4 regions of the Arthrobacter sp. 05T45 genome follow, and region 4 is predicted to be linked to each of the others. Evidence: riboswitches for the same ligand, from Rfam matches in the RefSeq annotation. Region 4 holds a riboswitch; each other region holds the start of a gene.
What was found. A riboswitch is a leader RNA that binds a small molecule or an ion and turns the genes downstream of it on or off. The one in region 4 is predicted to bind thiamine pyrophosphate.

Region 1: another riboswitch for thiamine pyrophosphate. It lies ahead of AC1DGD_RS15030 (ECF transporter S component); the one in region 4 lies ahead of thiO (glycine oxidase ThiO).
Region 2: another riboswitch for thiamine pyrophosphate. It lies ahead of thiC (phosphomethylpyrimidine synthase ThiC); the one in region 4 lies ahead of thiO (glycine oxidase ThiO).
Region 3: another riboswitch for thiamine pyrophosphate. It lies ahead of AC1DGD_RS11805 (bifunctional hydroxymethylpyrimidine kinase/phosphomethylpyrimidine kinase); the one in region 4 lies ahead of thiO (glycine oxidase ThiO).

Annotation. Positions count from the first base shown of each region.
Region 1 covers NZ_JBFTKI010000016.1:70,397-78,161, reverse strand. Annotated here, with positions in the region: gene AC1DGD_RS15045 (UDP-N-acetylglucosamine 1-carboxyvinyltransferase) at 1-135, opposite strand, end outside; gene AC1DGD_RS15040 (energy-coupling factor transporter transmembrane component T family protein) at 309-1,112, opposite strand; gene AC1DGD_RS15035 (ABC transporter ATP-binding protein) at 1,109-2,749, opposite strand; gene AC1DGD_RS15030 (ECF transporter S component) at 2,778-3,425, opposite strand; TPP riboswitch at 3,492-3,635, opposite strand; gene AC1DGD_RS15025 (heme-degrading domain-containing protein) at 3,823-4,368, shown strand; gene AC1DGD_RS15020 (DUF4235 domain-containing protein) at 4,408-4,671, shown strand; gene mnhG (monovalent cation/H(+) antiporter subunit G) at 4,746-5,093, opposite strand; gene AC1DGD_RS15010 (MrpF/PhaF family protein) at 5,125-5,403, opposite strand; gene AC1DGD_RS15005 (Na+/H+ antiporter subunit E) at 5,400-5,945, opposite strand; gene AC1DGD_RS15000 (Na+/H+ antiporter subunit D) at 5,942-7,570, opposite strand; gene AC1DGD_RS14995 (Na(+)/H(+) antiporter subunit C) at 7,567-7,765, opposite strand, start outside.
Region 2 covers NZ_JBFTKI010000015.1:77,938-85,702, reverse strand. Annotated here, with positions in the region: gene rimM (ribosome maturation factor RimM) at 1-142, opposite strand, end outside; gene AC1DGD_RS14620 (RNA-binding protein) at 266-508, opposite strand; gene rpsP (30S ribosomal protein S16) at 510-935, opposite strand; gene AC1DGD_RS14610 (hypothetical protein) at 1,154-1,591, opposite strand; gene AC1DGD_RS14605 (VOC family protein) at 2,028-2,903, opposite strand; gene AC1DGD_RS14600 (amidohydrolase family protein) at 2,979-4,085, opposite strand; gene AC1DGD_RS14595 (GNAT family N-acetyltransferase) at 4,089-4,589, opposite strand; TPP riboswitch at 4,665-4,772, shown strand; gene thiC (phosphomethylpyrimidine synthase ThiC) at 4,768-6,618, shown strand; gene AC1DGD_RS14585 (alpha/beta fold hydrolase) at 6,615-7,349, opposite strand; gene ffh (signal recognition particle protein) at 7,421-7,765, opposite strand, start outside.
Region 3 covers NZ_JBFTKI010000010.1:40,446-48,210, reverse strand. Annotated here, with positions in the region: gene AC1DGD_RS11815 (vitamin K epoxide reductase family protein) at 1-62, opposite strand, end outside; gene AC1DGD_RS11810 (Rne/Rng family ribonuclease) at 545-3,814, shown strand; TPP riboswitch at 3,963-4,060, shown strand; gene AC1DGD_RS11805 (bifunctional hydroxymethylpyrimidine kinase/phosphomethylpyrimidine kinase) at 4,130-5,677, shown strand; gene rplU (50S ribosomal protein L21) at 6,080-6,388, shown strand; gene rpmA (50S ribosomal protein L27) at 6,450-6,713, shown strand; gene obgE (GTPase ObgE) at 6,831-7,765, shown strand, end outside.
Region 4 covers NZ_JBFTKI010000001.1:530,277-538,041, forward strand. Annotated here, with positions in the region: gene AC1DGD_RS02535 (DEAD/DEAH box helicase) at 1-1,341, opposite strand, end outside; gene AC1DGD_RS02540 (RNB domain-containing ribonuclease) at 1,724-3,217, opposite strand; gene AC1DGD_RS02545 (ferritin-like fold-containing protein) at 3,256-3,930, shown strand; gene thiE (thiamine phosphate synthase) at 3,968-4,666, opposite strand; TPP riboswitch at 4,693-4,813, shown strand; gene thiO (glycine oxidase ThiO) at 4,807-6,117, shown strand; gene thiS (sulfur carrier protein ThiS) at 6,114-6,350, shown strand; gene AC1DGD_RS02565 (thiazole synthase) at 6,356-7,180, shown strand.

The DNA of each region.
Region 1 (7,765 bases), on a different contig from region 4:
CTTGCCCTGTTCCATCCGGGCGATGGCGCTCTGGCTGGTGCCCAGCTCGGCGGCGAGTTGCCCCTGGGTCCAGCCCTTGGCGCCGCGCGCCTCGCGGAGCAGGATGCCTACGTGTTCAGCAGTCGGTTGAGTCATGCTCCCGAAAATATCACGCATGATTTATAAACCACGGCAATTCCGGCCGGAATGGCGCCAATGTCACATGAATACCCACACCATGCGATAACCGGCGGCCCCGCCGGGCCTCCCGGGCCGCCCGGGCTACCCGGGCTGCCCGGCCCCCGGGCCGCCCGGCCGGCGGCGCCTGTCTACTGGCGGGTGAGGAAGACGAGGTTCCAGGTGCCCGCGCCGAGGGCCGCGGCGACGGCGGCGGCGGCGATGCCGAGCCCGCCCAGCAGCACCCAGGCATCGAGTCCGCTGAACGTCGAGGGCCGGGCCCACGTCCGGGCGGCACCGCCGAAGCCGCGGGCCTCCATGGTCACCGCGAGCCGCGAGGCGCTCCGGATCGCCTGCACCAGCAGGCCGAAACTCTGGCCCAGCGTGGCGCGGAACCGCTGATAGGGGTTGCCGCTCGAGCCCACGCCGCGGGCCCGCCGGGCCATACCGATGGTCTGCCATTGCTCGGCCATGATTCCGACGAGCCGCATCGCGGCCAGGGTGCCCAGGACGAACCGGTGCGGCAGTTTCGCGTTCTGGGCCAGGGCATCGGCCAGGTCCGTGGGGTCGGTGCAGCTCATCAGCAGCACCGCGGGCAATGCGATCGCGAGCCCGCGGAGCATGAAGCCGATCCCCAGCTGCAGGGAACCGGCGCTGACGGACCAGATCCCCGCATCGAGCAGGACGGGTCCGGAATCGGCCGCCAGGATGGCCGTGCTCCAGCCGCCCAGCGCCGCCGCGAGGATCAGCGGCCAGCCGCGCTGCCACAGCAAGGCCACAGTCAGGCCCGCCAGCGGCAGCAGCAGCAGTTCGAACGCCAGCGCCACCGACGCCGACACCCAGTCAATGGAGAGCGCCAGGACCAGGGTGATCAGGGTGACCGCCGTGAACTTGGCGAGCGGGTTGGCTCGGGTCAGCAGCGCATGGTTGCCGCGCAGGCTCAGCGCGTCCCTCAAGGCGAGGCCCCCTCCGGCAGCTCGAGATCCGGGCCGTGAGCGTCCGCGGCGGCGGTTTCCCGTGGCCGGAGGCGGAGTTCGGCGCCGCCGAGGACGGCGCTGAATTCGGCGTCATGCGTCACGGACACGACGGCGGTGCCGGCGTCGAGGAGCTCGGAGAGGAACGAGGCGAGTTCGGCCCACGTATTGGCATCCTGGCCGAAGGTGGGCTCGTCCAGGACCAGCACCTGGGGGTGCGCCGCCAGCACAGTGGCAACCGAAAGGCGCCGCTTCTCGCCGCCGGAGAGCGTGTAGGGGTTGGCGTCCACAAGCTCCGTCAGCCGCAGCCGCTCCAGCAGTTCGTCCACGCGGTCTTCGCCGTAGCCGAGGTGGCGCGGGCCGAACATGAGCTCGTCGAGGACCTTGCCGGTAACGAACTGGTGCTCGGGTTCCTGGAAGACGGTTCCGATCCTGGCGATCAGCTGCTGGGCCTTCCACCGGTAGGGATCGGGTCCGGCGCCGTCGCGTACGCGGCCACTGGAGTGACCACTGGAGTGACCGGTGGCGGGACTGCTCAGCTCCGCCGTGGCCGAGACTGTTCCCGCGACGGGCCGCAGGAGACCGGCCAGCGTCAGCGCCAGGGTGGACTTCCCTGTGCCGTTCTGTCCGGTGATGGTCAGCGCCTCGCCGGCGCGGACCCGGACCGAAACCCCGGACTGGACCGGACGCGGCGCGATGGTGCGGAAGCCGTCGCGCAGCCCGGCCCGCCGCGGCCGTTCGCGGGACACCGCGAGCGCGTCGGCCGCGAGCAGAGTCTGTCCCGCGCCCCGCGCCGGTGTCCGCATCCGCGTCGCCGGGACGTAGCCCGGCACCCAGACGCCCGCACCGATGAGCATGTCCCGCGCCTCGGCCAGGACCCGGTCCGGCGGTCCGTCAATCAAGACCGCGGAGTCCGTGGCGGACCCTGGCTGCAGCACCACGATCCTGTCCACCAGGTCTTTCCAGACCCCCACCCGGTGCTCCACGACCACCAGCGTGGCGCMTGTCTTGTCCAGGCAGCGGCCCACAGCGTCGCGGACCTCCAGGACGCCCGCGGGGTCGAGGTTGGCCGTCGGCTCGTCGAGCAGCAGCAGCCCTGGCCGCATCGCGAGGATCCCGGCGAGCGCCAGCCGTTGCTTTTGGCCGCCGGAGAGGGCCGCCGTCGGGTGGTCCAGCGGCAGCTGTCCCAGCCCGACGTCGTCGAGGGCCTCTCGCACGCGCGGCCAGATCTCCGCCGCCGGGACGGCGAGGTTCTCCGCCCCGAAGGCGACGTCGTCGCCGAGGCGGGAGAGCACCACCTGCGTTTCCGGGTCCTGCTGCACCAGCCCGGCGCGGCCGCGCCGCGCCCGTGGCGGGGCACCGTCGATCAGGAGGCTGCCGGTCTCGTCTGCATCTTCGGAGTCGCCGGAGTCGCCGGCCGCGCCGTCGCCCAGCACGCCGGCCAGGGCGTGGAGCAGCGTCGACTTGCCGGCGCCGGAGGGCCCCAGCAGGAGCACGCGCTCCCCCGGCCGGATGTCCAGGTCAAGGCCGCTGACCGCGGGCCTGGCCCGTCCGGCATGCCGCCAGCCCCAGCCGCGGGCCGTGACGGCGGCCGGCCGGACGCCCGGTGAAGATCTCATGATTCTCTGCAGGATTCAGCGACGGGGCTCAGGAGAAGACGGGCTCCGTGGCGGCCTTGCGGGAGGCAAAGGCGCCCAGCACTCCGGTCTTCGCCAGGCCGCGGGTGGCGAGCCAGGCCAGTCCGCCGGCAATCACTGCGCCGGAGATCGTGGTGAAGACGATGTAGGCGAGCTTGTCGCCGGCTTCGTAGGCGATGTTCCAGCCCCACGGCAGGAAGGAATCGTTCAGGCCGCAGAAGAGGCCCGCGCCGGCGCCGGCCAGCACGGAGACGGGCAGGTTGAACTTCTTGTAGAGGAAGGCCGCGAAGACCAGTTCGGCGCCGAGGCCCTGCAGGATGCCGGAGATCAGCACCGTGGTGCCGTACTGCGAACCCATGATGAGCTCGCCGGTGGCCGCGACGGTTTCGCAGAAGAGCGCGGCGCCCGGCTTGCGAATGATGAGCATGCCCAGCACCGCCGGGATCATCCAGCCGCCGGCGTAGAGTCCGCTCAACGGCGGGTAGACCGCGTTGACCGGAGTCGAGATCAGGTTCGCGCCCTGGGACCAGGCCCAGAAAATGACGCCGCCGGCAACGGCGATCAACGCGGCCACCACAATGTCCACCACGCGCCAGCTGTAGTTGCGCCGGGCGGATGAACGGCTGGCGGAACCATGCTGTGCTGAAATATCTGTCATGTCGTCCTCCTGAGGAACAGGAGGGGAGGGTGCGCCGGCCGGTCTCGGCTTCCGCCGCCCTCCGCGCACCCTGAGAACTCGACTCCCTTGCGCCGGTACTAACCGGATCAGGTTCGAGGGTCTGCGGCTGTCCGCACTCTCAGCGCCCACCAAAGGTTTCCCCGGATTGTTCCGGCGATGCCCGACGGCGGCGCTCCCCTGTCGTAATTATTTTCGCCCTTGTGGGCTGGCTCAGTTTACACCCGGTCGGCCGGGATTTCCGTGGTGTGCCGTCACAATCGTGGACCGGACGGCGGCAGTCCCGGCGGCCCGGAAAACCCTCTTGGTAGAGTCGTCGTGCCGGACCCCCGGACCCGCCAGCGGGCGGCCTCGTCACCCACCGGAAAGCTGGAATATTTTGTCGCACACACCGGTCACCCAAGATCCCTCCGGGGAATACGATCCCGACTCCAATGAGCCGCAGCCGCAGGGTTCCCTGGCGGCGCTCATTGGCCGCGTGCTGGCCGAGATAGAGGCGCTCCAGTTCGCGTCGTTCAGCAAGGATGACGCCCTGGACCTCGGGCTCCTCCTTGTCGAGCTGGGCAGGCAACGCTCGCTGCCCATCGCCGTCGACATCACCAAAGGCGAGCAGGTGCTCTTCCACGCCGCGCTGGACGGCGCCACACCGGACAATGAGCGCTGGATCAACGCCAAAAAGCGCACCGCCATGCGGTACGAGGTCCCGTCCCTGCTGGTGGGCCTCCGGGCCCGCGCTGCCGGCGGAAGGATCGAGGACAACGCCTGGTGGGATCAGTCGGAGTTCGCCGCCCACGGCGGGGCGTTTCCCGTTTACGTGCGCGGCACGGGCGCCGTCGCCGTCGTCACCGTCTCCGGCCTGCCCCAGAAGGCGGATCACGAACTCGTGGTCGAGGCCCTGCGGATGGTCCTCACCCCGGAACGCTAGGCTAGGGGAAAACCGTTCCCGTCCCAAGGAGACCGAAGAATGAACATCCTCATCAAGCTGCTCGGCACCGGCGTCAGCCTCCTGGCCGGCTTTGCCGGCACCAAGCTGGTGGACACCATGTGGGAAAAGTCCACAGGCAACAAGCCGCCCAAGGGCCAGGAGGACGACGTTCCCACCACCCTGCGCTCGGCCCTGACGTTCGCCCTGATCTCTGCCTCGGTCAGCGCCATCATCCAGGTGCTCGCCAACCGCGGCACCCAGCGCGCGATCACCCGCTTCGCCAAGACCCAGGACGTCGTCTGACCTGACCCGACTGGCCGCGGCGCCCGCCGCGGCAGTCGAAGGCCCCGGCCGGGTCCGCCGGGCCGGACGGGGGCTCAGCGGTCGTCGTCGTCCGCTCCGTGCGTGGCCGCCTGCTGGGCGGCCTTCTGGACTACCGCCTCGAGCTCGTCGGAGCTCAGCAGCTCCGGGTGCAGGTGCTTGGTCCGGTAGCCGGCCCGACCCACCATGTGAGCGGACACGGGGACGGTGAGCAGCTGGAAGAGCCAGGCCACCAGCAGGACGGGCCACACCGACCAGGTGCGCATCTGCAGGCCAAGGGCCGCCAGCAGCAGGAACAGGCCGAGGACCTGCGGTTTGGTGGCCGCGTGCATCCTGCTCATGAGGTCCGGGAATCGCAGCAGCCCGATGGCGGCCGCGAGGGACATCAGGGCTCCGGACACCATGAACACGGCAGAGACGGCGTCGATCACTGTGTCAGGATTCACGGACGCCCTCCCGCCTGTCGGCCACGAACCGGGCCACGGTGACCGAGCCGACGAATCCGATCAGGGAAATCGCAACGAGCAGCATCAGGTTGTTCAGGTGCCGGTTGGCGGCCATGTCGATGCACAGGGCCGCGCCGAAGATGGCCAGCAGCACGTCGGCGGCCAGAACCCGGTCCAGCAGCGAGGGCCCCCGCGCGATCCGGACGATCGCCCCCGCGGCGGCCAGGGACAGTACGACGGCGGTCACCGTCAGGACGGTCTGCATCATGCGGCGGTCTCCTGTGTCAGGGCGGAAAGTTCGGCTTTGGTCCCCATGATCCGGATCAGCCCGGCCTCGGTGTCCCGGACCTCTTTGCGCAGCTTGGCCGCGTCCTCGGCATTGCGGACGTTGATGCCGTGGATGTAGAGCGTGGACGTCGACCTGTCCACCTCCACCACGAGGGACCCGGGAATCAGCGAGATCACGTGCCCGGTGGCCGTGACCAGGAGGTCCGAATGGCTTCGGAGCGGCACGGCTACGACTGCGCTGACCACGTTGGGGCCGCGGACCACGGCCAGGTACAGGACCTGGAAGCTTGCCGCGACGACTTTTCCGAGGAAGATGAGGGCGAACGGCACGGCGCGGAGCACGTTGAAGCGGCCGCCGAGTTCCACCGGGGGCAGATAGAAAATGCGCGCCACGAGCACCGCGATGAGGGCGCCGAAGAGGAGATTGCCCGGGCTGAAGTTCTGCCAGAGCGCGCCCCAGACAAAGACGAGCCAGACCAGCAGCGGCAGTTCCTGGCGCAGCGAGATCCTTTTCCGGTTCATTTTCCGCCGCCCTCCCGGACCTGCACCGGGTGGAGCGACGGGGGCACCGGCGGCACGGGCGCGTCCGGGCCGAGCACGGCCTGGATGTAGGAGGTCCGGTCCAGCATCTCCTGGGCGGACTGGTCGGCCACCCTGAACAGCGGCCCGGCAAAGACCGTCAGGGCCACGCCAAAGACCACCAGGCCCAGGGTGGAGCCCACCATGGTGCGGGGCAGCAGGGTCACATTCGTCTTGCCGGCCCGGTCACCCGTGGCGGAGTCGGCCGGCGCTGCCAGGAGCACCGGATCGGGGTGTTCGGCGTCCCCGGGCTTGCGCCAGAACGCCCGGTTCCAGACCCTCGCGATCGCCAGCAGGGTCAGCAGGCTCGTCAGCACGCCGCCGATCACCAGGGCGTAGGCCAGCGGCGTCCCCAGTTCCACGCCTGCCTGAAGCAGCCCCAGCTTGCCCAGGAAACCCGAGAACGGCGGGATTCCGGCGAGGTTCATGGCGGGAATGAAGAACAGGACCCCCAAGACCGGGGAGAGCTTGGCCAGTCCTGCCACGCGGTCCATGGACGAGCTGCCGCCGCGGCGTTCAATCAGGCCGGTCACCAGGAACAGGCTGGTCTGGACAGTGATGTGGTGGGCCACGTAGAACACCGCGGCGCCCAGACCGGCCACGGTGGACATGGCCAGGCCGAACACCATGTAGCCAATATGGCTGACCAGGGTGAAGGACAGGAGTCTCTTGATGTCACTTTGGGCCAGGGCGCCGAGGATGCCCACCACCATGGTCAGCAGCGCCGCGACCATGAGCGGGGCGTTGAGCGCATCCCCCGGGAATAGCAGCGTTTCCGTGCGGACCATCGCATAGACGCCCACCTTGGTCAGCAGCCCGGCAAACACCGCGGTGACCGGGGCCGGGGCGGTGGGGTAGGAGTCAGGGAGCCAGAAGGACAGCGGGAAGACGGCGGCCTTGATGCCGAAGGCCACCAGCAGCATGACGTGCAGCAGCGTCCGGGTGCCCTGGTCGAGGTCGCCGAGCTTGATGGCGAGGTCCGCCATGTTGATGGTTCCGGTGGCGCCGTAGATCATGGCGATCGCGATCAGGAACAGCACCGAGGACACGACGGAGACCACCACGTAGGTCACGCCGGCCCGGATGCGCGGGCCTGTCCCGCCGAGTGTGATGAGCACGTAGCTGGCCGTCAGCAGGATCTCGAAGCCCACGTAGAGGTTGAAGAGGTCTCCGGTGAGGAAGGCGTTGGACACCCCGGCCACGAGGATCAGGTAGGTCGGGTGGAAGATCGAGACCGGCGCGTCGCGGTCGCCGTCGGCCATGCCCTGTCCCGTTGCGTAGATCAGCACCGCAAGGCTCACGGCCGAGGACACCACGAGCATGAGGGAGGAGAACTGGTCCACCACCAGCACGACGCCCCACGGCGGCAGCCAGCCGCCGATGTTCACCGCGGCCGTGCCGCCATCCCAGACGGAGGCCAGCAGCCAGCATTCCAGCAGCAGTGTCAGCGTCAGCACGGCGATGCTGACCGCGCGCTGGACCCTGGGGTGATGGATGAGCAGAAAGGTCAGGGCGGCGCCCAGGATGGGGAGTACGACGGCGAGCGGGGCAAGGCTGGTGATGTTCACTCTCCGCCTCCTTCCGGGCTAGGGTCAACGTTGAGGGAACCGGGCTGTTCCTCAGAGGCGGCCTTGTCGGCCCGCACGGGGCGGTCACCGGACATGACCGTGGCCAGCGGGAACTCCGAAGTCTCGACCGGGATCACGGAGTCGTCCTCGGCATCGAAGCTTGGCGTTTCCGCGACGCGGCGGTCCTCGGCGTCG
Region 2 (7,765 bases), on a different contig from region 4:
TCAGCGGCCCGGCCGAGGCGGGTTCAACGATGAACTGGGTGCCGGGGACAAAACGGTCGCCGGGCGCGTCGGTGAGCACCTGGACGGTCACTTCGCCGCGGATGCCGTGGGGCTTGCCGATTCGTGCCACCTGGAGCTGCATCTGTTCCTCTGTTCGGGGTTGGTGATTCTGTATTCTCTGGTGCGGAATTACGGGAAAACAGTCCGGCCCCTCCACCATTATCTGGTGAAGGGGCCGGACTCAAGACAAGTAGTGCTGAAAGCGTTACCGGCGGCGGTCGGTGTCGACGACGTCGACCCTGACCGGCTCGCCGTCCGCCAGCGCCGCAACCACAGTGCGCAATGCGCGTGCGGTCCGGCCCTGCCGGCCGATCACCCGTCCGAGGTCGTCCTGATGAACGCGCACCTCGAGGGTTTCCCCGCGGCGGCTGTTCTTCGCACTGACCTTGACGTCCTCGGGGCTGTCAACAATCCCGCGGACCAGGTGTTCGAGCGCTTCTGCCAGCAATTTACTCAGCCTCGGTGGTCTCTGCTTCGGCGGCGTCGGCGGGAGCCTCGGCAGCTTCGTCCTTCTTGGCCTTCTTGGTGATGGCTTCCGGGATGATCACGGAACCCTTTTCCGGGGTAACGAAGGCAGCCTTGGGAGCCTTGGTCTTCAAGGTTCCCTCCTGGCCCGGGAGACCCTTGAACTTCTGCCAGTCACCGGTGATCTTCAGGATCGCGGCGACCTGCTCGGACGGCTGTGCGCCGACGCCGAGCCAGTACTGGGCACGGTCCGTGTCGACCTCGATGTACGAGGGCTCTTCGGTCGGGTGGTACTTGCCGATCTCTTCGATAGCACGGCCATCACGCTTGGAGCGTGAGTCCATGACGACGATGCGGTAGTACGGTGCGCGCATCTTACCGAAGCGCTTAAGGCGAATCTTTACGGCCACTTTTGTGGTCACTCCTGTTTCTGAAACGGGGTCGAGCCCGGCGTTCTGCACCCGTGGGGCGGGCCGTACTTGGGGGTTCTAAAGGACAAGATCCAGACGCGGAGAGAGGGGCCACGCAGATCGAGTACCTGTTCATTGTGCCAGATCACCGGCAGGATTTCGACTTGACACGTGCCCGGCGCACCAGCGCGCGGCCTGGAAGCGGCCTCGAGGGCCGGTCAGGACGTCCAGACGTAGAGGCCGGACCTGGTGGCGGGGTCGACGCCGGCGGCGAGCTCGGCGATCCGGCGGATGTAGTCCCGGGCCTCGTCGGGGCCGAAGGGCATGTCCTCCTCGGCCGCCCAGTTGGCGGCGACATCCTCCAGGACCTCGCCCTCCCCTTCGGTTTCATAGCTGAGCAGTTCCGCCAGCGTGCGGACCATTGCCGCCGGGACGCCAAGCAGCGAGTCGCTGGCCACGTCGACCATGGCCAGTTCATAGTCCGCGCCCGGGGCGTGCACGGCGACGCCGGCGAGGTCTCCCAGCCGCTCCACCTCGAAATCGCTGATCTCCGGGATGCGGACGGCGCCCGGGGCGGCCGGGCTGCCGCCTTCCAGTGCGCCGGCGCGCTTGAGGGCTTCTTCGTGGGTGGACACAAAGAGTTCGGTGAATCCCATGCAGCTGGTCCTTAGGGTTCGGCGGTCCGCAGACCGCTGTTTTCGGCGTCGCTTCAGCCTAGCCGCTTCAGCACGACCCCGCCCCGCCCGCTGGACATGCCATCCTCTGACCCTGAGCACTGGACATGTGGCAACTATGTCCATTCCCGGCTGCGAGCAATGGACATGTTCCAGTCTCCTGCTGGCGAAGAGTGGACATGTCCCTCGCTGGCCCGGGGAACCCGACCAAGGCCCGCTGGGCATGCCCTCCCCTGACCCTGAGCACTGGACATATGGCCACTATGTCCATTCCCGGCTGCGAGCAATGGACATGTTCCAGTGTCCTGCTGGCGAAGAGTGGACATGCCCAGCGGTCCCGCCGGCGAAGAGTGGACATGTCCGGGGGGAGCTGTGCGCGCTGGACATGTCCAGCGACCAGCTTGCCTGGGGAGAACTTCTAGCGCACGGCGACGCGGATCCGGTTGCGCCACGGATCCTCGAAGCGCAGCTCGGCGCCGGTGTGGTGGGATTCGACGCCGGCAACCTTGAGCCGGTCGGCCAGGGCCGCGACGTCGTCGCCGGAGGGCACCTCGATGAGGACCTCGCCCAGGCCCAGCGTGTCGCGCCGCGGGCCCGCGCCGCGGCTGTTCCATACGTTCATGGCCATGTGGTGGTGGTAGCCGCCGGCCGAGACGAACAGCGCCTGGCCGTGCCAGCCCGCGGTCTTTTCGAAGCCGAGCGTGCCGACATAGAACTCATGCGCCGACTGGACGTCGCCGACCTGCAGGTGGACGTGCCCGACGCCGGCGGCGGCCTGGCGCTGGCCGGCCACGGACTCCTCGGTCAGGTATTGCTGCAGGTAGCGCTGCGGCGGCAGGGCGAGACTGTCCATGACGACGTTCTTGCCCTCCCAGGACCACGCCGCCCGCGGCCGGTCCCAGTACAGCTCGATGCCGTTGCCTTCGGGGTCGTTGAAGTAGAACGCCTCGCTGACGAGGTGGTCCGCGCTGCCGGTGAAGGACTGGGGCTCGTACTGGGCCGCGGTGGCGATGGTGGCCGCCAGGGAGTGCTGGTCCTCGAAGAGGAGGGCGGTGTGGAAGAGCCCGGCCTCGCCGCGGGAAGGTAGATTCAGGCCCGGGGCAGGCGCCAGATGCACCAGCGGCTTCTGCTGGCGCCCAAGGTAGAGCCCGCCGTCCTGTTCGGCCACAGTCTCCAGGCCGAGGGCGCGCTGGTAGTAGTCGGTCATGAGCTTCATGTCGCCGACCTTGAGCATCACGGTGCCCATGGTGAGTTCGGCAGGAAGGAGGTCCTGGGTGCTGGCTTCTGCGGTCATGGCAATGCTCCGTGGATTCTGTAGCCACCGGCCTTCGGCGACTCTACATAAAGATAAATTACTTGAAGCTTCAATTTATTCCAAAACATGGACTGGCACCCGGTCTACCGGCAGCCCACGCAGCACGATATGCCGGATCCGGCGGAGCGTGGCCGGATTGCTCCGCGGATCTTCGGCCGTGACGAGGACATCAGCGCTTGCCCCTTCACCGATGGACTCCGCGCCGAGCCAGGTCCGCGCGGACCAGCTCGCGGCGTTGAGGGCGGCAGCGGCGGAAAGGCCGGCGGCGTGCAGGGCCTGGATCTCGTCCACGATCCTGCCATGGCTGATCACGCTGCCGGCGTCGGTACCGGCATAGATCGCCAGCCCGGCCTCGTGGGCTTCGAGGATCCGCTCCGCCCGGCGCTCCCACAGCGAGCGCATGTGGGCTGCGTAGCGGGGGAACTTGGCCGCCGCCCGGGCGGCGATGTCCGGGAACGTGGCGATGTTGATCAGGGTGGGCACGATGGGAACACCCTGTTCGAGGAAGCGCGGCAGGTGCCGCGGCAGCAGCCCGGTGGCGTGCTCGATGCAGTCGATCCCGGCATCGAGCATGTCATCCAGGGTGTCTTCGGCGAAGCAGTGTGCGGTGACGCGGGCCCCCTCATCGTGGGCGGCACGGACGGCGTCCTTGACCGTCCGGGCGGGAAAACTGGCGGCGAGGTCGCCGGCGTCGCGGTCGATCCAGTCCCCCACGAGCTTGACCCAGCCGTCGCCCGCGCGGGCTTGCTTCCGCACGGCCTCGACGAGATCCTCCGGCTCGACCTCGACGGCCAGGCCCGGCAGGTAGCGCCGGGCCCTCGCGAGGTGCCGGCCCGAGCGGATGATCCGGGGCAGGTCCGCGCGCTGCTGGAGCCAGCGGGTGTTGTGGACGGCGCCGGCGTCGCGGACCAGGAGTGTCCCGGCGTCGCGGTCCGCCAGGGCCTGGGATTCCGCGGTGTCCTCGGTAACGTCCCCGCCCGGGCCGAGGCCGATGTGGCAGTGTGCGTCCACGAGGCCGGGCATGACCCAGCCGTCGAGCACGAGGTCAGGCGCGGCGGCCGGACGGCGGAAGGTTAGCAGGCCGCCCACCGACCAGAGCCCGCGGCGTTTCTGGTCCGCCGCGGTGAGGATGGGGCCGCTGAACTCGATGATGCCGGTCATGACCTAAAGCCTAATCCGCATGACGATCCGCCGGCCAAGACCGTCCAGCCCCAGCTGCGCTTCGTGGATCCGCAGGGCGCCCAACGCCTGTCCTGGCCGGGCGAGTTCCTCGAAACCGCAGCTCGCATAAAACGGCGCATTGAACGGGACGCCTGCGAAGGTGCAAAGCGTCATCGATAAATAGCCACGGCTCCGGGCCGCATCAAGGGCCGCCTCCACCAGGGACCGTCCTATCCCCCGCCCGGCGGAGTCCGGATGCACGGAGAGCTGTTCCAGATGGGCCTGGCCGCCGACCTCGTCAACGCGGGCAAACCCTACGGGCGGGTTGCCGGCGACAAGTATGAAGAGCGGCTCAACCGGCGTTGTCAACTCCGGAGCCGGGAGCGTCTGGTTCCCCAGCTCCGCTTCGAGGATGCGGTCTGCTGAGGCCTCGAGAACCGGCAGCGCCGGGAGGTCTTCCGGCGTCGCCATCCGGATGCGGGGCACGGCCCTGGGCAGAGTCACAATGCCACGCTAACACCGCGGCCCACCGCACTCCGTCACACTCGAGGGCCGGCCGGAGGTGCGTGGTAGTTTCGTCTACGACCACACGGGTGCCCCTGCAGGGGCTGAGATCGGGCTGACGCAGCCTGCGACCGTTGAACCTGTCCGGGTAATGCCGGCGAAGGAAGTGAGCTTTTCCGTGAACACCCAAGTGACACAGCACAGCCCTGTCCAAATTCAGTCCGCAGCCACCACGCAGTCGCTGAAGTCCCACTCGCTGGCCTTCAGCACGGGTCCGGAGCACGGCATCCGCGTGCCGGTGACCGAGATCGCCCTGGAACCCTCCCCGGGCGGCGTCCGGAACCCGCCGTTCCGGGTGTACCGCACTGCCGGCCCGGGCAGCGATCCGGTCCGCGGGCTGGAGCCGTTCCGCACCCCCTGGATTGAGGACAGGGCGGACACCGAACCCTACGCCGGCCGCGAACGGGAGCTGCTCGACGACGGCAAATCGGCGGTGCGCCGCGGTGCTGCGTCGGCCGAGTGGCGGGGCGGCCGGCCGGTGCCACGCCGGGCCGTCGAGGGCAGGACCGTCACGCAGATGCGCTACGCCCGGGACGGTGTCATCACCCAGGAAATGCGGTTCGTCGCGCTGCGCGAGAACTGCGATGTGGAGCTGGTGCGCAGCGAGGTGGCCGCGGGCCGCGCGATCATTCCCAACAACGTCAACCACCCCGAATCCGAGCCGATGATCATCGGCAAGGCGTTCCTGGTGAAAATCAACGCCAATATCGGCAACTCCGCCGTGACCAGCTCCATCGCCGAGGAGGTCGACAAACTCCAGTGGGCCACGCAGTGGGGCGCGGACACCGTCATGGACCTCTCCACCGGGGACGACATCCACACCACGCGCGAGTGGATCATCCGCAACTCCCCCGTCCCCATCGGAACGGTCCCGATCTACCAGGCGCTGGAGAAGGTCAACGGTGAGGCGAACGCCCTGACCTGGGAGATCTTCCGGGACACCGTGATCGAACAGTGCGAGCAGGGCGTGGACTACATGACCATCCACGCCGGCGTGCTGCTGCGGTATGTGCCCCTGACGGCCAACCGGGTCACCGGCATCGTGTCCCGCGGCGGTTCCATCATGGCCGGCTGGTGCCTGGCGCACCACCGGGAGAACTTCCTGTACACCCACTTCGATGAGCTGTGCGAGATCTTCGCACGCTACGACGTCGCATTCTCCCTGGGCGACGGGCTGCGGCCGGGCGCGACGGCGGATGCCAACGACGCGGCACAGTTCGCCGAACTGGACACCCTGGCCGAGCTCACGCAGCGGGCCTGGGACTTCGACGTGCAAGTCATGGTGGAGGGCCCCGGGCATGTGCCCTTCCACCTCGTCCGGGAAAACGTGGAGCGCCAGCAGGAACTCTGCAAGGGCGCCCCGTTTTACACACTCGGGCCGCTCGTCACGGACATCGCACCGGGCTATGACCACATCACCTCGGCGATCGGCGCCACCGAGATCGCCCGCTACGGCACCGCCATGCTCTGCTACGTCACGCCCAAGGAACACCTCGGGCTGCCGAACAAGGACGATGTGAAGACGGGCGTGATCACTTACAAGATCGCCGCCCATGCCGCGGACCTCGCCAAGGGCCACCCCGGCGCGCACGAACGCGACGATGCCCTGTCCAAGGCAAGGTTCGAGTTCCGCTGGCGGGACCAGTTCGCGCTGTCCCTGGACCCGGTCACGGCCGAGGCCTTCCATGATGAGACGCTTCCCGCGGAACCGGCCAAGACAGCCCACTTCTGCTCGATGTGCGGTCCGAAGTTCTGCTCCATGCGGATCAGCCAGGACATCCGGGACGAATATGGCACCGGCGGCTACGGCACCGGCAACTACGGTCCGGCGGATCCTGGTTCGGCGGAACAGCAGGCCGCCCGTGCAGAGATGGCGGCCGGAATGCGGGCGAAGAGCAACGAGTTCCTCGCCTCGGGCGGCAAGGTCTACCTGCCGCAGCCCTCGGTGGGAGGACCCGCAGCTTCCTAGGACGCCCGGGCGTGCTGGTGCCGGCTGACCTCGGCGATGTAGGAGCGGATGGCCCGGTCCCCTTCGGCTGAATCCTGGGGCCGGTGCCCTCCCGGCGCCGTGCGGTGCAGGGCGCCGGTCTCGCGCAGGTAGCCGGCGATTTCCTCATACAGCGGTTCCCAGCCGCCGGTCAGGACCAGGGTCGGCACGCCCGGCACGATCTGCAGCGGGGCTTCCCACGGCGGCGCCTGCAGGCGGAGCCGGCGCGCAGCCCGGAGGGCCTCCGGCGTCGTGGCCCCGGGGGCGTCCGCCGCGAACGCGCGGCGGATGAACTCCCGCTGGAAGTCGTCGTCGCTGAGGTTGTGGCGGACGTCGAAGAGCGGCTGCATGAGGGCCCGGTGCGCGGCGGTGGCCGGGAGTTCCGCGGTCAGGGACAGGCAGGCCGGTTCCACCAGGGTCAGCGACTGGACGAGGTCGGGCCGTTCGACGGCGGCCATCATCGCAGCGATCGCGCCCTGCGAATGGGCCACCACATGGCCGCCGGCCTCGCCGCGGCCGTCGTCTGCCAGCGAGGCGAGCACGATGGCGGCGTCGGCGGCGAAGCTGGATTCGAGCGGTTCCGCGACGGCGTCAAACCCGTGCCGCCGCAGGAACAGGGCGTCGTAGTCCAGCGCCATTCCGTGCTGTTTTGGCCACGCGGCGGCGCCGAAGCTGCCGTCCCCGTGGACGAAGACTACGCGCTGCTTGAACATTGTCTAACCCTATGGCACTTCAGTGCTGATGCCGCCGGCGACACAGTGCCGGCGGCCGTCAGCACTTGCGGCTACTTGCTGCCGCCGAGGAACTTGTCGAAACCCTTGGGCAGGTTCAGCTGGGACGGATCGAAGTCGCCGCCCTGCTGGCCGAACGACGCGCCGGTGGGCAGCGCCTTGGGGCCGGCGGCACGCCGGGCCTCGGCGTCGCGCAGTTCCTGCGCCGCCTTGGCCGGGTTGCCGGAGCGGGCCTTCTTCTTGGGCGCGGACTTGGCTCCCTTGCGGGCACCGCCCCCGCCGCCCATGCCGGGCATCCCCGGCATGCCGGGCATCCCGCCGCCGGCGGCCATCTTCTTCATCATCTTCTGGGCCTGGGCAAACCGTTCCAGCAGTCCGTTGACCTCGGAGACGTGCAC
Region 3 (7,765 bases), on a different contig from region 4:
GCCGGGCCGGAACCCGGTTGGTGCACGGTCGCGTCGCCGGCGGTGCTGGAGATGCTGGGCATGGAAATTGAGTCCTTTTTTAGTCGTCTTGACCGGGTGCTTCTTGCCCCGATTGTAACGCCGGAGGCTGAGCAGCGCCGGAGAACGGCCCCGGCCGCCGCGCCCGGCCGCACCTGTTGCACTTCCGGCCCCGCCTGCCCCTGCTTTCACGGCTCCTGTGAGACAATGATCGTGGCTGGAACCCGATCCACATCCGGATTCCGGTCCGGCGATTTTGTTTCAAGACCGCCAATGATGAGCAGGGAGCTGCGGATCCTCTGATTCCAGCTGTCCCGCAATGCCATTGGACGGCACCTGGTTGTGGCGTGTAGGTCAACGGGTTCCAAAACAATCTCGCCGGCCCTCCAGGGCTGCCGCACCCCACTGCCGGTGCGAACCTGAGGGTATCCAATTGACTTCTGTCAATGCCTGCGGGTGTTGACGCATATTTGCCCCAAGGGGCGCCGAATGTGGCGGCGCATCAGGGGCAGGAGTGTCGCCACATATGGATAATGACCAGGTAGTAGCCGGAAACGAAGAACTAGTAGTCACCGGGGAAGCGCAGGGAACTGCTGAAGCAGAGGCTCCGGTAGCGCCGAAGAGGGCCGTACGGACCCGCCGGAAGGCGCCCGTCGCCAAGGTCAACGCCGCGGAGGCGGCCGAGGCTGTCGCCGAAGCCGCGGCCCTGGCCGACGCGGCCGGTTCAGATGAGCCCGTCCGGGGCCGCCGTAAGCCGGCCAACGTCGAAGCAGCCGGATCTGAAACTGTTGAACCCGAAACTGCTGTATCTGAAACTGCTGCCGCCGGGACTGCGGCCAAGGCGCCCGCGCGGCGCACCCGGACCCGGAAAGCTGTAGCAGCCCCGGAACCGTTGCCTGCCTTCGCCGGCGATGCCGAAACCGGCGCACCTGCCGCGGCTGAGGGCCCCGCAGCAGCTGGCACTGACGCAACTGCCGCCGCAGAAGCCGCACAAACGGCCGCAGAGACGGTTGCAGAGAAGCCGGTCCGCCGCCGTGCCAGCCGTGCCAAGGCCGCCCCGAAGGCCGAAGAAGCACCCGCGGCAGTACTCCCGGCCGAAGAAGCCGCCGCTGCGGAAGCACCCACCGCGGAAGCCGCCGCAGCCCAGCCCGAAGAGCTGGAAGCCCGGCCCGAGGAAAGCCCGGCCGCGTCGCTGTTCATGGAACCGGGTGCCCTCACTTCCGTCATCTTCCAGGCCCCGGACCTGAGCACTGTGGTGCGTCCGGCCCCCGTTGCCGCCGCAGCAGCTGAGCCCGAGGACGAGGAAGGCGACGAGGACGAGGACGCCGGCAACCGCCGTCGGCGCCGCAGCCGCGGCCGGCGCGGCCGCACCCGCACCTCTGCCGAGTCCGACACCGAGTCGGAAGGCACCGAAGAAGAGGGCGACGAAGGCTCCGAGATAATCCTCGAAGACGGTGTGACCTCCCGCCGCCGCCGCCGCCGTCGCCGCGGGGACCAGGACCTGGAGCTGACCGGCGGGGAAGGCGACGATCCGCCCAACACGGTGACCCGCGTCCGTGCGCCGCGTGCGATGGCCGAGGCGCCGGTGAACAACCGCGTCACATCCGTCAAGGGCTCCACCCGCCTGGAAGCCAAGAAGCAGCGCCGCCGCGAATCCCGCGACACCGGCCGCCGCCGTACCGTCATCACCGAGGCCGAGTTCCTGGCCCGCCGCGAGTCCGTGGACCGTCAGATGATCGTCCGCCAGCGCGACGACAGAATCCAGATCGGTGTCCTTGAAGACGGCGTCCTGGCCGAGCACTTCGTGTCCAAGACCCAGCAGGACTCCCTGATCGGCAACGTCTACCTGGGCAAGGTCCAGAACGTGCTGCCCTCCATGGAGGCCGCTTTCGTGGACATCGGCCGCGGCCGCAACGCCGTGCTCTACGCCGGTGAAGTGAACTGGGAGTCCGTCAACCTCGAGGGCAAGCAGCGCCGCATCGAGAACGCGCTGAAGTCCGGCGACTCCGTGCTGGTCCAGGTCACCAAGGACCCGGTCGGCCACAAGGGCGCCCGTCTCACCAGCCAGATCTCGCTGCCCGGCCGGTACCTCGTGTACGTGCCCGGCGGTTCCATGACCGGCATCTCCCGCAAGCTGCCCGACGTCGAACGCAACCGCCTCAAGCGGATCCTCAAGGACCGCCTGCCCGAGGACGCGGGCGTCATTGTCCGCACCGCGGCCGAGGGAGCTTCCGAGGAAGAGCTGACGCACGACATCAACCGCCTCCGCGCGCAGTGGGAAGGCATCGAGAGCCAGTCGACGTCCACCAAGATCCTCGCCCCCGAGCTGCTCTACGGCGAACCTGACCTGACCATCAAGGTGGTCCGGGACGTCTTCAACGAGGACTTCTCCAAGCTGATCGTCTCCGGCGAGGAAGCCTGGGACACCATCGAGGCCTACGTCACCTACGTCGCACCGGACCTCGTGGGCCGGCTCGAGAAGTGGACCAAGGACACGGACATCTTCGCGGCCTGGCGCATCGACGAGCAGATCCACAAGGCCCTGGACCGGAAGGTCTTCCTGCCCTCGGGCGGTTCGCTCGTGATCGACCGCACCGAAGCCATGACCGTGGTGGACGTCAACACCGGCAAATTCACCGGCTCCGGCGGCAACCTCGAGGAAACCGTCACCAAGAACAACCTGGAAGCGGCCGAGGAAGTCGTCCGGCAGCTGCGCCTGCGCGACATTGGCGGCATCATCGTGATCGACTTCATCGACATGGTGCTCGAATCCAACCGCGACCTCGTGCTGCGCCGCATGGTGGAGTGCCTGGGCCGGGACCGGACCAAGCACCAGGTGGCCGAGGTGACCTCGCTGGGCCTCGTGCAGATGACCCGCAAGCGGATGGGCACCGGGCTGCTGGAAGTCTTCGGCGAACAGTGCGAAACATGTGCGGGCCGCGGCATCGTCACCCACGACGAGCCGGTGGAGCACCGCCGCGCCAACACGGTCGCCGCGGAGCACTATGTGCCGCGCACCGAGGCGCAGCCTGCTGCCCGCCCGGAACGCAAGAGCCGTCGCCGCGGCCGGGGAGGCCAGGGCGGAGAGACCGCGCCGGCCGCACCCGCGCCCGTCCACGCCGAACCCACCGAGGCCGAACGCCACGCCAAGGCCGAGGCCACCCGTGCCGCGCTGGCCAACATCGCTGCCGCAGCGCACGCCGCGCACCTGCACGACGGGGAGGCCGCCGCAGCCAGCGATGCCGGGGCCCGCCAGGCCGCCGTCGACGCCGTCACGCAGCTCGCAGCCGCCGACGAGGCAGCCGGCCGCCCCGCAACGGTGCTGACGTTTGGCGGCGAGCAGGTGGCCCTGCCCTTCGTCGAGCACGCGGAGGACGCGCCGTCACCGGCCCTGACCCTGGACCTGCTGACCGAGGCCTTCGCAAACCTGGGCGAAGCCGAGGCCGGCAAGCCGGACCAGGCCGCCGGCCTGGCGGCCGGTCAGGCAGCAGCTGTTGCCGCACCGGAAGCCACGGCGCCCGAGGCGCCGTCGGCCGTCCGCGCTGCGGAGGCGCCGGCGTCACGCACAGCTGACACCACGACGCTGCGCGGCCGCCGCGGGCGCCGCAACCGGAGTGCCAGCCGCGCCCAGGGCGCAGCCAACGAAACCTCCGTGGAGCACCGCGAGGCAACCCGGCCGGCCGCGGCCGGATCGGTCCACGAGGCCAAGGCTCCCGCTGCGGCCGGGCCTGCGTCCATCCCGGCCGGCAACGAGCCGATCATCCTCGGCGTCGGCGTGCCGGCGTCGGAGCTGTAGTCCTCCGCGACTGACCACGTCCCCGTCCGGTCATTATTTCGACTGGTCGGGCCGCGGGTCCGGGTCATGGCAGACGTAACATACGTCCGCCCGGGCCCGGGCCCGCTCGTGCGTTAACGGGTCCTCCGGGTGGCAAGGGCTAGGCTGGAACACTGACACGGGGTGCCGGGCATCGGGCCGGCTGAGATCCAGACCCGTTGAACCTGTCCGGTTAGCACCGGCGAAGGGATGTCTTCCTTGTCCGCGAAATCGAATCCGTCCGAGTTCCTCCCGCCCAATTTTCTGCACAACGAGTCTCTGCCGGCCCCGCCGCGCATTCCCCGCGTGCTGGCCATCGCCGGCTCCGATCCCTCCGGCGGGGCCGGAATCCAGGCCGACCTGAAGAGCATCGCGGCGAACGGCGGCTACGGCATGGCCGCCATCACCGCCCTGACAGCGCAGAACACGCAGGGCGTGCGCGCCGTCCACGTCCCCCCGGCGGCGTTCCTCACGGCGCAGCTGGACGCCATCAGCGACGACATCGGCATCGACGCCGTCAAGATCGGCATGCTCGGTGACGCCGCCGTGATCGACGCCGTCCGCGGCTGGCTGGAAAAGGTGCGCCCCGCCGTCGTGGTCCTGGACCCGGTGATGGTCGCCACCAGTGGTGACCGGCTCCTGCAGGAATCGGCCGAGGCCGCCCTGCAGGCCCTCCTGCCGCTGGCGGACCTCATCACGCCCAACCTCGCCGAACTCGCCATCCTGCTCAAGGAACCCGTCGCTGCCGACTGGTCCGAGGCCCTGGCGCAGGGCAAGAGGCTGGCCGCCCTGACCGGCACCACCGTCCTGGTTAAGGGCGGACACCTCCAGGGCGCCGAGCCGGGGGACGGGTATGCCCACGACGCCGCCGCCGGCACCGGCGCCGGCGACGGCGCCGCGGACGGCTGCCCGGATGCCCTGGTCAACACCGGCGGCCTGCTCGGCCAGGAAACGGTGGTGGTGCCGGGGGAGCGGATCGCGACGCGCAACAGCCACGGCACCGGATGCTCCCTGTCCTCGGCCATGGCCACCGTGCAGGCCCGGGTGGGGGACTGGGAAGCGACGCTGCGCGAAGTCAAGCCGTGGCTGCTGGGCGCGCTACGCGAAGCCTCGGCCCTGGACGTCGGCTCCGGCAACGGCCCGGTCCACCACTTCCACCACCTGCAGCACCTCCAGGGCAGGCAGGGTCCGGCGGCGGGGGAGTTCGCCGCAGCCCTGCGCGCAGGAGCCGCGGGCGATCTTGAGGCGATCTACGCCCTGGACTTCGTCCGCGGGCTGGCCGACGGCACCTTGCCCGAGCACGAGTTCGCGTACTACCTCGCCCAGGACGCCATCTACCTCAACGGCTACTCGCGGGTCCTGGCCCGGGCCGCGGCGATTGCCCCCACCGAGGCCGAGCAGCTGTTCTGGGCCCGTTCGGCGCAGACCTGCCTGGAAGTCGAATCCGAGCTGCACCGTTCCTGGCTCAGCACCCGCCCCACGGCCTCCACCCTGGGCCCGGTCACGAAAGCGTATGTGGACCACCTGCTGGCCGCCTCGGTCTCCGGCAGCTATGGCGTCCTCGTGGCGGCGGCGCTGCCCTGCTTCTGGCTCTACGCCGAGGTCGGTTCCACGCTGCACCGGGAGTTCCTGGCCGGTGGCGCCCCCGGGGAGCACCCCTACGCCGGCTGGCTGCGGACCTACGCCGACGAGGACTTCGCCGCCGCGACCCGGCAGGCCATCGCGTACACGGACACGGCGGCCGGGCGGGCATCGGAGAGCGAGCGGCAGGCCATGGCCCTGGCTTTCCGGCAGTCTTCGCGCTACGAAGTGGACTTCTTCGACGCGCCGCGGCTGTACGCCTGACGCGAGCTGGTCCGGACTACCGGTACGATGGTGGGGCGCGGTTCCGGAAGTCGTTGCGGCAACACAGCTCAAGATGGTCAAGATCCCGGCCAAGAACATTGGCAGGGACTTTGCATCAAGATGTTGTGGCGCCTATCACGGACTACCCGCCGGAACCAGCCTCATTTGCGGCCGAAGGCAAAATTAGCGTATTCTAGATCTTCGGTGCTTACGCCAACACTTGGGTTATGACCCTGAGAACGGTCCGCTTGGAATTCCAAATGGATTTGTTCCGGGGATAGCTCATGGGTTCCCCCGGGGAATCCACCGGCGTTGAGGCACAGCGTGAGCCGGTCCAAACAATTTGGCCCCTGGTTCCGCACGCAAATCTAGTAATAAACGTCGAGAGAAGTGAGTTCCCCAGTGGTGTACGCGATTGTCCGCGCAGGCGGCCGCCAAGAGAAGGTTTCCGTTGGAGACTTCGTTACCCTGAACCGCGTCCCCGGTGGAGCCGGCAGCACCTTTGAGTTGCCCGCACTGCTCCTGGTGGACGGTGACAAAGTCACGTCTGCTGCTGCGGACCTGGCCAAGGTAACGGTTACGGCTGAGATCCTCGAAGACCTCCGTGGTCCGAAGATCGTCATCCAGAAGTTCAAGAACAAGACCGGTTACAAGAAGCGTCAGGGCCACCGTCAGGAACTGACCAAGGTCAAGATCACCGGTATCAAGTAACTCTTCGTTACTGTTCAGGTTCCAGCAGATTCCCCAGAATTTTTGAAGGCAGGCATTTCAAATGGCACATAAAAAAGGCGCGAGTTCCACTCGCAACGGTCGTGACTCCAACGCCCAGTACCTCGGCGTCAAGCGCTTCGGTGGCCAGGTAGTTTCCGCAGGCGAGATCATCGTCCGCCAGCGCGGCACCCACTTCCACCCGGGCGCCGGCGTAGGCCGCGGCGGGGACGACACCCTGTTCGCCCTGACCCCCGGTGCTGTCGAGTTCGGCACCCGCCGTGGTCGCCGCGTTGTGAACATCGTGGCTGCTGCAGCTGCAGAGTAACAATAAGTTCTAAATCGGTGGGGCGGGCCATTAGGTCCGCTCCACCGGTGTTTTAACCGCATTACAATCATCTTGGGCCTCTTTGGGGGTCCGGGGAACAGCACTGAGGAGATCCACGTGGCGAGCTTTGTAGACCGGGTAGTACTGCACGTATCCGGCGGTACCGGCGGTCACGGCTGTGTCTCCGTCCACCGTGAGAAGTTCAAGCCCCTCGGCGGTCCCGACGGCGGCAACGGCGGCAACGGCGGCGACGTCATCCTGCGCGTGGACCCCCAGACCACCACCCTGCTCGACTACCACCACGCGCCCCACCGGCACGCCACCAACGGCGGCCCCGGCATGGGCGACTGGCGCGGCGGCAAAAACGGCGAAACCCTGATCCTTCCGGTGCCGGTGGGCACCGTGGTGAAGTCCAAGTCCGGCGAAGTCATCGCCGACCTCGTGGCCGAAGGCGACGAATACATCGCCGCCGCCGGCGGGATTGGCGGCCTCGGCAACGCCTCACTGTCCTCCCAGAAGCGCCGCGCGCCCGGCTTCGCGCTGCTTGGCATCGAAGGCGAATCCAGCGACGTCGTCCTGGAACTGAAGTCCATCGCCGACATCGCCCTCGTCGGCTTCCCCTCCGCCGGTAAGTCCAGCCTGATCGCCGCGATGTCCGCCGCCCGGCCCAAGATCGCGGACTATCCCTTCACAACCCTCATCCCCAACCTCGGTGTCGTCCAGGCCGGTGAAGTCCGCTTCACCATTGCCGACGTCCCCGGCCTGATCGAGGGCGCCAGCGAGGGCAAGGGTCTCGGCCACCACTTCCTGCGCCACGTCGAGCGGTGCGCCGCCCTGGTGCATGTGCTGGACTGCGGCACGCTCGAATCGGACCGCGATCCGCTCTCCGATCTCGCCATCATCGAGGCCGAGCTGGAGAAGTACGCCGTCGACATGAGCTACAGCGGGTCCGACGGCGAAGTCGTTCCGCTGAACCACCGCCCCCGCCTCGTGGCCCTGAACAAGGTTGACCTGCCGGACGGCAAGGACATGGCCGAGTTCGTCCGCCCGGA
Region 4 (7,765 bases):
CCCGGCCAGCACACGCTTGTCGCGCGGCAGCCGGCCCTTGGTGCCTGCGGGGATGTCGAGTTCCTCGAACAGGTGGGGCGAGGATGAGTAGGTTTCCACGGGCTCGGGGTAGCTCAGGCCGAGGGCCTTGTTGATGAGCCCCCAGCGCGGCATGTCGTCCCAGTCGACAAAGGTCACGGCGGTGCCCTTGTTGCCGGCACGGCCGGTGCGGCCCACGCGGTGCAGGTAGATCTTCTCGTCTTCGACGCACTGGTAGTTGATCACGTGGGTGACGTCGTCGACGTCGATGCCGCGGGCGGCGACGTCGGTGGCAACGAGGACGTCCACCTTGTTGTTGCGGAAGGCGCGCAGCGCCTGTTCGCGGGCGCCCTGCCCGAGGTCACCGTGGATGGCGGCCGCAGCAAAACCGCGGTCCACCAGTTCCTCGGCCACCTTCGCGGCGGTGCGCTTGGTCTTGGTGAAGATGATGGTCCGGCCGCGTCCGCGGGCCTGCAGGATGCGGGCCACCACTTCCACCTTGTCCATGCTGTGGGCACGGTAGATCAGCTGGCGGATATCGCGCTTGGTCAGGCCCTCGTCGTCCGGGTCCGCGGCGCGGATGTGTGTCGGCTGGGTCATGTAGCGGCGGGCCATGGCGATGACCGGGCCGGGCATGGTGGCGGAGAACAGGAGCGTCTGGCGGACCGCGGGCGTGCCGGCGATCAGGGTCTCGACGTCCGGCAGGAACCCGAGGTCCAGCATCTCGTCGGCTTCGTCGAGGATAACGATCTTGACGTTCTTCAGGCTCAGGTGCTTCTGCTTGAAGAGGTCGATCAGGCGGCCGGGGGTACCGACGACAACCTCGACGCCGTTCTGCAGCGCCTCGACCTGCGGCTCGTAAGCGCGGCCCCCGTAGATGGTAGCGATGCGGGCGTTGCGCTTCTTGGCGGCGTTTTCGAGGTCTTTGGCTACCTGGACGGCGAGCTCGCGGGTGGGCACGATCACCAGGGCCTGCGGGGCGCCGGGAACGGCCAGTTTGTCGAAGCCGGCGTCGTCGCGGCCGACGACGCGCTGCAGCGCCGGGATGCCGAAGCCGAGGGTCTTGCCAGTACCGGTCTTGGCCTGGCCGATGATGTCATGCCCTGCCAGTGCGACCGGCAGGGTCATGGCCTGGATCGGGAAGGGGTGCGTGATGCCGGCGTCGGCCAGGGACTCCACGATGTCGGCACGGACATTGAAGTCGGCAAAGGTCTTCTCGGCAATCTCGTGCGGCTTTTCGTCCGAGATGATGGTCTCTTCGGGCTCGATGGTCTCCGTGCCGGACTCATCGGTCAGAAGCTGGTGCGTGTGCAATTCACTCACAGGGGAGTTTCCTTATTCATTTTGGGCTGCGCTGCTTGCTCAACGGGGCCGGCCGTGGTGGCCGTTCCGGAGCACGCTCAGGCGCGCAAGCAATTCCAGTGGAAGCCGATCGCGGGCTATCTAAATGCTGGCACTGGGGACCAGCGGGTGTATCTCAAGATCGCGTAGGGGCGGGCTTGTTGAATTCGAAAATCATGGAAATCAACGACCGGGCATCCATTTCTACCTCTTCAGTCTAGCTGTACAAGGCGTGGATCCTCGACTGGGCGGGTGATTACGCCTCGGGAGGTGACCGGGAGGGCGGCCGGCAGCGCTGGCTGGCGACGGCGTGGGGACGGCGTGAGGACGGCCAGCGGGCCGTCAACGGACCGATAGGGGGCCGTCAGCCCACGAGCTCCAACTGGATTTCCCGCGTGACGATGTCCGAGGACACCACCCGGACCCGGACTTTGGTGCCCGGTTCCAGCTCGCCGGGGCATCGTGCGGTCACGGCGGGCTCGGCGATCTGGACGATCCCGGACGGGCCGTTTCCGTTGCCGTTGGTCTTCCCGCCGTTGCCGTTGCTGGTGCCGTTGGTGCCCTTGGCCGGCTTGGGACCGGAGATGACGACAGCGTCGAATTCCTGGCCGACGTGGTTGACGAGCAGCGCCGCCTCAACGGTGTCCAGCGACAGCCGCTCCAGTTTCGCGGCCAGCTGGTCCGAGGTGCCCATGATGGCGGGGAGGGACGGCAGCGCCTCCCGGGCCCAGGCAGGAACTTCGGTGCCGTTGCTCAGTGCCTCACAGATTACCAGCACGAAGCGGTCGACCAGCCGCCGCAGGGGTGCCGTGGAATGGGCGTACGCGGCGCCGATGGCGGACTGGACGGCGGCGTTGGGCACTGTGCCGTCGAAGGGTGTGTATCCGGCACCGCGGAAGAGCATCCCGGCCGAATGCACAATGGCCAGCTGCCGGGGGTCCGTCGGGTCAAGGGTCCGCAGGTACTCGCCGTAGCGCATTTCCCCGTCCCAGGGCTTGCCGAGGGCGTGGGTCTGCCGGTGGAAGTGGCGCAGTGATGCCTCGTCCGGGGCGGGCATGGTGCGCAGGATGCCGACTTTGCCCTGGAGCATGAGCGCCGCGGCGGCCATCCCGGTCATGAGTGAAATCTGGGCGTTCCAGTCCTCCACCGGCAGCGGCGGGGCCGCTACGATCCGGTAGCCGCCGTCGGGCAGTTGCTGGATCTCCTGTTCCGGCATGTTCAGGCTCGCGCCGCCGCGCAGTCGTTCCAGTTCCACCCGTTTGAGGCCTACTTCTTTCAGCAGCTGCAGCACGGGCGCCGCGGTGCCGGCGTCGAGCTCGGCCTGGACGCCTTTGTAGTTGAGCTTCGCGCGGCTGCGGACCTGTGCCCGGCGCACGAGGACCGAGGCGACCTCTGCCGCGGCGTCGAGCTCGAACTCCCAGACGAACGCCGCGCACAGCTGCCCGGCGAGCAGGCTGCCGGCGGCCTCGCTGATAATCTCCGGATGCAGCGGAATCCGGCCGTCCGGGGTGTAGAAGGTCTGGCCGCGGCGCCGGGTCTCGGCGTCCAGCGCCCCGCCCGGGGCGACAAAGGAGGGGACGTCGGCGATGGCGTAGAAGACCTTGTAGCCGCCGTTGCTCCGTTCGATAAACAGGGCCTGGTCCAGGTCGGTGGACGATGCCGGATCGATAGTCACGAACTCGACGTGCGTGAGGTCAAGGTCCGGGAGCTTGTGCTCGGCCACCGCCGCCTCCGCGTCGCGCAGCACATCCTCGGGGAACGGGCCGGGCAGTTCCAGCGTGGTGCGCAACGCCTTGAGTGCCCCGGCAAGCTGGTTCTGCTGCTCGTGGACACTGGGGGTCAGGCGATGATGTGACACGAAAATCAGGGTAGCCCGATTTCCGCTATTAGTCTTGGATGATGAGCGCAACTGCGGACGATCCTGCCCTCTACAACAGCTTCCTTGCCGACCTGCTGGGAGTCTTGGCGTACGGCGAGCTTTCCGCCTTCGAGCGGCTGTCCTCGAGTGCCCGGTATTCGCCCACGCTGCATGACCGTGCGTTGCTGGGCAGGATGGCGGTGGTCGAGTTCCAGCATTACGAACTCGTCCGAATCCGGCTCGAACACATGGGCCTGGATACGGAGGCCGCCATGCTGCCGTTCCAGCCCTCGGTGGACCACTTCCACGAACGCACGCGCCCGTCGGACTGGTACGAGGCCCTCATGAAGGCCTACGTGATCGACACGGTCGCCGCGGACTTTTACGGCGTCGTGGGCCGGTACGTCGACGCCGCGACCCGTGAGTTGATCGGGCAGGTCCGCTCCACCGGTGAGTCCACGGCCGTGCTGCAGGCGCGCATCAAGGCGGCCCTGGCCGATGACCCCCGGCTGGCGTCGCGCCTGGCGTTGTGGGCCAGGCGTCTGCTGGGGGAAGTACTGAACCACGCCCAGCGTGTCAGCGCCGAGCACGCGTTCCTCGGCGGACTGTCGGGGCTGGACGACGCCGGCGCCCGGGCGCTGGTCAACGGCCTGGCGGCCGAACTCGCAGCGAATCACGCGCGCCGGATGACGGAGCTGGGTCTCGCCGGATAGTTTCAGTGCCGGCCGGCATTACGGGCTGGGGACCTGCTTAGGATGCGGCGGCGTCCAGCGCCGCCAGCAAGGCTCCGGCGGCGTGGGCCGGATCAGTGGCGTCGGTGATCGCCCGGACCACGACGATCCGCCGGGCACCGGCATCGACTACCTGCTCCACGTTACTGAGGTCGATCCCGCCGATCGCGAACCACGGCAGCACGCTTTCGTCGACCTTGCCGGTTCCCTCCGCGTCCGCCCCGCCGATCGCCTGGGCGGCGTAGCGCACCAGATCGAGGCCGACGGCGGCGCGTCCGGGCTTGGTGGGCGTCGCCCACACGGGGCCCACACAGAAATAATCGAGCCCTTTGCGGCCTGGCGCGGCAGCGATGGCGGCGTCCACCTGCTTCGGGCTGTGGGTGGACAGGCCGATCACGGCATCCTTGCCGAGAAAGCCGCGGGCGGCGTCGAGCGAAATGTCCTTCTGGCCGACATGGAACACCGGAGCCCCGGACAGGGAGGCGATGTCCGCCCGGTCATTGACGGCCCACAGCCGCCCGTGGCGCTGCGCTGCGGTGTGCAGGACCTCCAGCAGTTCCAGCTCCTCGGAGGCCTCGAGCGACTTGTCGCGCAACTGGATGATGTCCACGCCGCCGGCGAAGGCGGCGTCCACGAAGTCCTCGAAGTCGCCGCGGTCCCTGCGGGCGTCGGTGCAGAGATAGAGGCGGGCGGTGGTGTGGAGAGGGTCCTGGCTCATGGGACCAGCCTAGTTCCTCTAAACTGGGCGCATACCGCGGGAGCCCGCAGCAGCCATGTCGCCGCTGCCCGGCTGAGAGGGCGTCAGAGCCGACCGCTTGACCTGATCCGGCTAGTACCGGCGTAGGGAAGGAATTTTTCATGGGCACACGAGCAGGCCGTGCAGCCGGAGCCGCAAATGACGCCGCCGCCCAGGTTTGTGACACAGGGACCGGTACCGCAGAGGGAATCATCGCGGGGGATACGACTGCCGACGTGGCCGTGATCGGCGGCGGGGTGATCGGCCATGGCATCGCGTTCGAGGCCATCCGCTCGGGCCGATCCGTGGTCCTGATCGATGATGCTCCCGGCAGCGGAGCCAGCTGGGCCGCGGCCGGCATGCTGGCCCCCGTGAGTGAACTGCACTACCAGGAGGAACAGCTCCTGGAACTGATGCTCGAGGCCTCCCGGTTGTGGCCAGGATTCGCTGCGGCTCTCGACGCCGGTGCCGCCGGCGCGGATCCGCCGGCAGGTACGGGCTACTTAACGACGCCGACCTTGGCGGTGGGGGCCGACGCGGCGGACCGGCGCGCGCTCGCGGACTTGAGGGAAGTCCAGCAGACATGCGGCCTGGCCGTGGAGCCACTGACAGTGCGCGAGGCGCGCACCCGGGAGCCCCTGCTGAGTCCCGGCATCTCGTGTGCCTTCGACATCCCGGCCGACCACCAGGTGGACCCCCGCCTGCTGATCACCCGGCTCGCCGGCGTGCTCGGTGCGGAAGGCGGCAGCTTCGTCCGGCGGCGCGCGGCAGGCCTGCTGTGGCAGGACGGACAGGTGGCAGGTGTGCGGTTGGCTGGCGGCGGTACCGTGCGGGCTGCCGAGACCGTGGTCGCCAACGGGCTCGGCGCCGCCGCGCTCGAGGAGCTTCCGGCCGGGCTGGCGCTGCCGCTGCGGCCCGTCTACGGCGACATCCTCCGGCTCCGCGTGCCTCCGCATCTGCAGCCGCTGCTCACGGCCACCGTGCGGGGCATGGTGCGCGGCATCCCGGTGTACATCGTCCCCCGCCAGGACGGCACCGTGGTGATCGGGGCCACCCAGCGGGAGGATGGACCGTCGGATCCGCACGCGGTTTCCGCCGGCGGCATTTACCAGCTGCTGCGGGATGCCCAGCAGCTGGTGCCTGCGGTCGCCGAGCTGGAGCTTTTGGAAGCCACGGCGCGGGCGCGGCCCGGAACCCCGGACAATGCCCCGCTGCTGGGGCGGATCGCACAAGCGGACGGCGGCGACGTCCCGGGACTCATTATCGCCACAGGATTCTTCCGGCACGGCGTCCTGCTGACCCCCGCCGCTGCCGCCGTGTGCCGGCAACTCATGGATTTCACGCCGGACCCGCGCTGGGCCGGGTTCCGCCCCGACCGTTTTTCCCGCATCCCGGTTACGTCCGGGGACAGCCCTAAGAAGGAAGCAGCATGAACATCCGACTTAACGGAACGGATCAGAGCGTCGCCGACGGCGCCTCCGTCTCCGCACTCGTCAGCCGGCTCACTGGCCGGAGCATCGGCCCCGACGGCCGCGCCGCCGACGGGCGGAAGCTCGGTGTCGCCGTCGCCCGCAACGCCGAAGTGGTGCCGCGCAGCCAGTGGCACGCCACGGCGCTCGCCGACGGCGACGACGTCGAACTTGTCACGGCAGTCCAGGGAGGATGACCAGCATGAACGAGACGACGTTCGCAGGAACACAGGCCGTCCCCATGACCGGTGCGGTGGCCGATCCGTTCGTGGTCGACGGCGTAAGGCTCGGCTCCCGCCTCATCATGGGAACCGGCGGTGCGCCGAGCCTGGACGGGCTCGGGGCGGCGCTGGTGGCGTCCGGGACGGAGCTGACCACGGTGGCGATGCGCCGCTATTCGCCGGCGGAGACGGGCTCGCTGTTCCAGCTGCTCGAGGACCATCAGATCCGGGTACTGCCCAACACGGCAGGCTGCTTCACCGCCAAGGACGCCGTCCTTACCGCCGAGCTGGCGCGGGAGGCCCTGGAAACGGACTGGGTCAAGCTCGAAGTCATTGCCGACGAGCACACACTGCTGCCGGACGCCGTCGAACTCGTGGACGCAACCGAACAGCTCGTGGCCCGAGGCTTCAAGGTCTTCGCCTACACGAACGACGACCCCGTGCTTGCCCTCCGGCTCGAAAACCTCGGCGCGACGGCCGTGATGCCGTTGGGCGCCCCGATCGGCACCGGACTGGGCATCCTGAACCCGCACAACATCGAGCTGATCGTCTCGCGCGCGTCCGTGCCCGTGGTGCTGGATGCCGGGATCGGCACGGCCTCGGACGCTGCCCTGGCGATGGAACTCGGCTGCGACGCCGTGCTGTTGGCTACGGCGGTGACCCGTGCGCAGAATCCGGTGCTCATGGGCGAGGCCTTCAAACATGCCGTCATCGCCGGCAGGCTGGCGAAAGCGGCCGGCAGGATCCCGCGGCGGGAACACGCATTGGCGTCCTCGGCAATGGAAGGCCGGGCCGAGTTCCTCTAACGCCCGCTCGGCCGGCGGGGCTGATCTGGTTGCGCCGGCCGGACCTCCTGATCACCCTTGCTCTTGATGACGCGCCGGCGCGATCATCGGTAGGCCCGGCCCGGTCCGGCCCGGCCGGGTCGACGTGCGGCGGGGACGAACCGGGTATGCCGTCGGTCCGCATCCGGATGGTCCACAGTCCTCGTGGATCACGTGGTTGTGCGAGTACGCAGGGTCCCATTAGCGCGCTGGTGAAACTTTCACGAAGAATGGCGTTGCCACTTCTTTGCCTTTCCAGCTGCCCTTTTCGAGGTCAGGTGCCATCCCTTGCAGCCTCCGCATGGGTATACGCTCGCGGGCAACTTGCCCCCAGATGACGAGCCCTGCCGGATGATTTCCTTGAGCGCGCGGTTCGCGTGCCAGGGGGTGGAGTAGGTGATCTTGGTGCAGCTTGCCATCGAGCGAAACCCTTCTTGAAAGAGTACGCGCGTGGCTCATATCCACACTTGAGCGCCACCTAACAGTGGCGTCCCAGGTTCCACATGATTGTGTCGTTCAAGGCACAAACTATCGCAGCCCTAACTGCGTTGCAATCGTGAGTCTTCG